DNA from 2 places in the Shewanella sp. OMA3-2 genome. Region 2 is predicted to be linked to the other one. Evidence: riboswitches for the same ligand, from Rfam matches in the RefSeq annotation. Region 2 holds a riboswitch; the other holds the start of a gene.

Region 1 (3,425 bases), 340 kb from region 2:
ACACAGCATTGCTACGCCATACCAGGCCATCATGGCTGCACCTATGCCAGAGGTAAAATGATCATAACCAGGGCAATGTCAGTTGTTTGTGGGCCTAAGGTATAAAATGGTGCTTCATCACAAAGTGTTAATTGTTTTTCCATGTTGATTTTAATCAACTGCATTGGCACATGACCTGGGCCTTCGATGATGGTTTGTACATCGTATTCCCAGGCAATTTTAACCAGCTCGCCCAAGGTTTCTAATTCAGCAAATTGCGCTTCATCATTGGCATCAGCAATCGAGCCAGGACGCATACCATCACCTAATGACAGTGACACGTCATAGGCGGCACAAATCTCACAAATATCTCGAAAGCGTTCATACAAAAAGCTTTCTTTATGATGACTTAAACACCACTTGGCCATTATAGAACCACCACGAGACACCATGCCGGTTAAGCGTTTGGCTGTCATAGGCACATAGCGTAATAACACACCTGCATGAATGGTAAAATAATCAACGCCCTGCTCGGCTTGTTCAATTAGGGTATCTCTAAATACTTCCCAATTTAGATCTTCAGCAACACCATTTACTTTTTCTAGCGCTTGATAAATGGGCACAGTACCAATAGGAACCGGTGAGTTTCGAATGATCCATTCGCGGGTTTCGTGAATATAACGGCCAGTCGATAAGTCCATGACGGTATCTGCGCCCCAGCGGGTAGACCACACCAGCTTTTCAACTTCTTCTTCAATTGATGATGTCACCGCTGAGTTACCAATATTGGCGTTTACTTTGACTAAGAAGTTACGGCCAATAATCATAGGTTCTGATTCTGGATGATTAATATTAAGCGGAATAATTGCCCGGCCTCTCGCCACTTCACTGCGGACAAATTCAGGGGTAATTAACTCGCCAATCACGGCACCAAACGCTTCACCCTTGGCTTTTGTTGTTAGCACTGGGTCACTAACCTCTTGTCTTGCCATGTTTTCACGTATCGCAATGTATTCCATTTCTGCGGTAATAATCCCTTGGCGAGCGTAATGCATTTGTGTCACCCGCTTACCCACTTTAGCGCGGCGCGGCGGTACTAACGCATCAAAACGTAAATGGTCCAGACCATCATCGGCCAAACGTTGCTGGGTAAAATGGGAGCTCGCACCATCAAGTGCTTCGGTATCATCACGCTCCTCAATCCAAGCTTGACGAAGCTTGGCTAAACCGAGGCGCACATTAATTTCAGCATGGGGGTCTGAATACGCACCAGCACAATCGTAAACCCTTAACGGGGGATTTTTTTCTGTAATGGGATTGGTGTCATCACCACCTAGAATAGTATCGGTTTGATGAATTTGGCGCATGGCCACGTGTAAATCTGCGCGGCTACCTTGCAGATAAATTTTCTCAGAATTGGGGTGTTGTAATGGTTTTAAGTTATCAATAAAAGCTTGTGCACTAGCACGGGTTTCGCGACGATTTGACATGAGCAACCTCGAATAAAATGAGAGAAAGTTGCTTGTCTGGAGGAAAATGTGTTGAGAGCGAGCAATATCGTTAACGCAATTCAAAGAATGGTCAGACGCAATTGCAGTCAATAATCTTAAGAGGTAAACATGAGTAAATTAACTGAATATGGTAAAACCACTTCAGTTTTACGCATGAATAATCGCCAAGGATTATTATGCTTGTTACCTACGCAGGTTTTAGCCTGATCAGGTTCAACGGATCCCGAATTAACGGTCTCAGCCTTTAAAGGCACTCCGACAAGATTCGATCAGTATAGCCAGAATTAAACCTCAATAACAAGATGTAATATCTACATATATTTTCAAGGTGTGGTTTATCCGTAAATGATAAGCAGCAAACAAAAATGAATTATTTTTCAATAACTGTCGCAGTCTCCCCACTAACCTAGTTATAATTAGCGGGTTTATGTAAACGCAAAGATGCGTAGAATTTTAGGAGATAATTTCCATGCCAGGTTTTGAATTATTCGGTCCAGAAGAAAAGCAGGAAGTCGCTGACGTAATGGAGAATGGTTTCACCTTCCGTTACAACTTTGACCATATGCGTAATGATCGCTGGAAAACTCGCGACATGGAGCAGTTACTCTGTGAAAAGATGAACGTTAAGCATGCTCATCTTGTATCAAGCGGTACAGCGGCACTTCAAACTGCTATGGCTGCAGCAGGTGTTGGCGCGGGCGATGAAGTGATTGTGCCACCGTTTACTTTTGTGGCTTCTGTTGAAGCGGTATTTATGGCTGGCGCAATTCCCATTTTTGCTGAAATAGATGAAACCTTATGTTTATCGCCAGAAGGTATTGAAGCCGTTATTACTCCACGTACTAAAGCAGTGAATCTAGTGCAAATGTGCGGTTCTATGGCAAAGATGGATGAAATCAAAGCCGTCTGTAAGAAGCACAACTTGATCATTCTTGAAGATGCCTGCCAAGCCATTGGAGCGAGCTATAAAGGTCAAGCACTTGGCACAATTGGCGATGTCGGTTGTTACTCTTTTGATTCTGTTAAAACCATCACCTGTGGTGAAGGCGGCGCTATCGTCACTAACAATTCAGACATTTACAACCACAGCCATATGTTCTCTGATCATGGCCATGACCATGTTGGCAACGACCGTGGCGCTGAAGGTCACCCAATAATGGGCTTAAACTTCCGTATTTCTGAAATGAACGCCGCTATGGGGTTAGCTCAGTTACGTAAGCTAGACAAAATTATTGCCATTCAACGCAAAAACAAAAAGACCATTAAAGATGCGATGGCACAAATTCCAGAAGTGACTTTCCGTGAACTACCTGATCCTGAAGGTGACTCAGCAGGTTTCCTAAGCTTTTTCTTACCAACAGAAGAGCGCACAATAGAAATTAACAAGAAGCTTGCGGCAAACAAAGTTGATGGTTGTTTTTACTGGTATATCAACAACTGGCATTATTTGAAAAACTGGAAACACATCCAGGAATTAAAAGCACCTGCAGCCCTGCCAATCATGTTAATTGCTGACCGTCCTGACTATACTCAAGTTAAGACACCAAAATCAGATGCCATTATGAGCCGCACGATTTCGATGCTTATCAAGCTGTCTTGGACTGACGAGCAAATCGCAGAGCGTATTGAAAACATCAAGCGTGCTTTTGCTTAATTAAGCTTATATTTCTGTCACCTCATTTGAAGTGGCAGTACTTTTTACAGTAAATATCTCAACTGGAGAGTGTTGTAATGAGTTTTAAAAATTTTAAATGTGTTCCAAAAATGATTTTTGGTCGTGGCTCGTTCGTGCAATTGGACGTGGTATTAGAGCAAGAACGTAAACAAGCCGATGACTTTGTGGTATTTCTGGTTGACGACGTACACCAAGAAAAACCATTAGCAGGCCGAGTACCAAACAAAAGTCACGACTTAGTTATTTACGTTAACGTAGAT
Region 2 (3,425 bases):
ATGAGCCTATTGCCCACGCCGTTGGCACCTTTATGCGTATCAGTCCTGAAATGGTCGGCGAAGAGTTTCGTCAGGCATTAATGGGCAATTTACCGGAGGCCAAACATGACTGACTCTAAAACCTTAGTAACCCAAAAAGAGACTCCAGACACAGCAGCCTCTTTAGATGTTAGAGATGTGGTAAAACGTGCGATTGAACTGAATGACTACAGTTATTTACTGGCCAAAGTGCCGTATTCACAATTTATTGGTATGTCGGTTGAGCGTTTTGGCGATGAAATGGTATTTAAATTACCTGCTAAGGATGACAACATAGGAAACCCTATATTGCCAGCCATACACGGCGGGGTAATAGCTGGTTTTATGGAAATGTCAGCAATTGTGCAATTAATGGTGTTTATGCAAGCCAAAAAGGTGCCTAAAATTGTTGATTTTTCCATTGACTATTTACGCGCCGGTTTACACCAGGATACCTTTGCTGAGTGTAAAATTACTCGCCAGGGACGCAGAGTGGCAAACGTGAGCATTAATTGTTGGCAAACCAATAGAAAACAATTAATTGCGACGGCTAGAGCGCACTTTTTAATCGAATAACTTAATGGGGTTTACAATGAATATCAAAAAATTAACAGCTTATTTTGTATTATTTACCAGTTTGTTGTTATCAGCCTGTGCTAATCATACAGCGGGTATTTCAGTTAACTCCCAGGGCGAAGTGCGAGTCGACAACAACAGTTTTAGCCGACAAGTATCTGTCACTAATGTTAATGAACGCCAAACAGCAGATTTAATTCAAGCGGTTGCACAAATCAATAGCTTAGTTGCAACCGATTTACGCTTACAGTATAAATTCACCTGGTTCGATGCCAGCGGTTTTACCATTGAAGATGAATCTACTAGCTGGAAGTCACTTAAGTTACACGGCAAACAACAAATGCAAGTTAATGCGGTAGCTCCTAATGCCACAGCCACTCGATTTGAAGTGTATATTCGCCAGGCCTTTTCAAATTAAGTGATCATTTAGGCAACGGTTTGTTGATATTTCACGGTTATCAAAGGTTAACAAATCTGAGTTTATGAAAGCCAGCATTTGCTGGCTTTATTTTTAGTCATAAAAAAGTATTAGTTTTGCCTGCTAGCGAGCTAAATTTAAGATATAATCCTTTCCGCCAAGGGGTGTTTTACTGGTTGAGTCTTATATTTAACCAGAAAACTGAGATATCAAAAGATGAACCCTTAGAACCTGATCCGGCTTATACCGGCGTAGGAATGGGCCACTTCGATCTCATGGATGTGCACTTCTTTATCGCTACTTGCCGGATCTCAAACTTAATATTTGAGGTCCTATGCTCCCTGTAAAAAATATCTTCCCAGTAAAATCATCACTCGCATTCGCTGTATTTACTGCGCTTTATGCCACCAATGGTATTGCAGCCACTGGATCTATTGAGCGCACAGCACCTGAATCTGACAAGATGGAGGTGATTGTCGTCAATGCAGATTTTAGTAATATCAGTCTTGATAAAATGCCTTCAAGTGTCACGGTTATCAATGCCCAGCAATTAGAAGATGAAGGGGCGCAGCATTTTGAAGATGTATTAAACTCTATCGCTAACTTTAACTGGTCGGGTGGTAGCTCACGTCCAAAATACTTCCAAATACGCGGTATTGGTGAACAAGAACAATACCAAGGTGCACCAAACTCATCGGTTGGATTTATTGTTGATGATATTGATTTATCAGGTCTTGGCATGGTGTCAAGCATGTACGATATGCAACAGGTTGAAGTATTACGTGGTCCACAAGGCACACAATATGGTGCCAATGCATTAGCTGGTTTAATTTATCTTAAAAGTAATGACCCAACAGATACCTTCGAACATGGCGCTAAAGTCAGTTTAGGTGATGATAATCTGCAAACTTTTGCCGGTTTTAGCTCCGGCCCTATTACAGATTCAGGAAAACTGCTTTATCGCGTATCCCTGGAAAAACATGATCAAAATGGTTACAGAAACAACAGTTATTTAGGCCTTGACGATAGCAATCAACGTGATGAGCTTACCACCCGAGCAAAATTACGTTGGTATGCCACCGATGTTGTACAAGCAGACTTAACCTTATTACACGCTAATTATAACAATGGTTATGATGCATGGACTCTTGATAATAACGGCTTTGATACTTCAACGGATCAACCAGGTATTGATAATCAAAAAACCACTGGCGTAGGGTTAAAACTGTCGTTCACTGGGGCTAAGTATTTTGAACTAACCTCATTAACCTCATTTGCGCAAACCGATCATGAGCATGGCTATGACGGTGATTGGGCTAACCCAGATTATTGGGGCAGTAAAACCTGCAATGAATATGATGATGATTGGAATGTCATCGGTTCTGCCCCTTGTGTTTACGATTATACCTGGAACAAAAAAGGCGATCGTAGCACTGTTTCACAAGAGTTTCGCTTCACATCAAACCAGGCAAGCCGAATTTTTAATGACTCAACTGACTGGTTAGTTGGCTTGTATGCCATGAACCTTCAAGAAGACAATGACTTATATTCTGAGTACAACACCTGGCCCGATGAAGTGCTGCAGTCAAACTATGATGCGTCTAATTTTGCCGTGTTTGCACAACTGGATAGCCATTTAAGCGATGACTATATACTTTCTAGCGGATTACGCCTTGAGCGTCGTAACAGTGAATACTCAGATACTAATAATGACAATTTCAAGCCATCTGAAGACATGTGGGGTGGCCATATAGCCTTGTCTAAAGCGCTTAACGCGGCACACAACGCTTATGCGAAAGTAGCGCGCGGTTACAAGGCGGGTGGGTTTAACATGACTCTGCCTACTGAATTGGCTGATAAAAAACAATTTGATACTGAAATTTTATATAACTATGAATTGGGTGTTAAGTCAGTTTGGTTAGCGGGGGCAATTGATACTAATGTTGCGCTTTTCTTTATGGACAGAGAAAATCAGCAAGTTGCGGCGTCGTTACAAGACCCTGAAAATCAACAGCGTTTCATACTATTTACTGAAAATGCAGGCAGCTCAAGTAACTATGGCGCCGAACTTGATTTGAATTGGTATGCCACTGAAAACATTCAAGTGTATGGTAGTTTTGGCTGGTTAGAAACAGAATATGGTGAATATAACTACCAAGATAAAAATGGCACTGTTGTCGATTTATCAGGTCGTGAGTTAGCTCACTCCCCTAACTTTACCTACAGCGCGGGTGTGACTTATCTGGCTGACTCAGGTTGGTTTGCCAATATTAATACTAGCGGTAAAAGCGACTTCTATTATTCAGACAGCAATGACTCCCAATCAGAAGCTTACAACATAGTAAACACTCGTCTAGGTTATGAAACCCAAACTTGGTCGGCCTATTTATGGGGACGTAATGTATTTGATGAA

What was found. Region 2 has a riboswitch for thiamine pyrophosphate ahead of L0B17_RS08540 (TonB-dependent receptor). Riboswitches for the same ligand answer to the same signal wherever they lie in the genome.
Region 1: linked by a shared signal. The riboswitch ahead of thiC (phosphomethylpyrimidine synthase ThiC) and the one ahead of L0B17_RS08540 (TonB-dependent receptor) in region 2 are both predicted to bind thiamine pyrophosphate.

What each region holds. Positions count from the first base shown of each region.
Region 1 is NZ_CP090974.1:2,271,828-2,275,252, reverse strand. Features, by position in the region: partial or broken gene thiC (phosphomethylpyrimidine synthase ThiC) at 1-1,469, opposite strand, end outside; TPP riboswitch at 1,658-1,758, opposite strand; gene kdnA (8-amino-3,8-dideoxy-alpha-D-manno-octulosonate transaminase KdnA) at 1,960-3,144, shown strand; gene kdnB (3-deoxy-alpha-D-manno-octulosonate 8-oxidase KdnB) at 3,222-3,425, shown strand, end outside.
Region 2 is NZ_CP090974.1:1,928,094-1,931,518, forward strand. Features, by position in the region: gene L0B17_RS08525 (PaaI family thioesterase) at 1-113, shown strand, start outside; gene L0B17_RS08530 (PaaI family thioesterase) at 106-594, shown strand; gene L0B17_RS08535 (YcfL family protein) at 617-1,012, shown strand; TPP riboswitch at 1,163-1,287, shown strand; gene L0B17_RS08540 (TonB-dependent receptor) at 1,347-3,425, shown strand, end outside.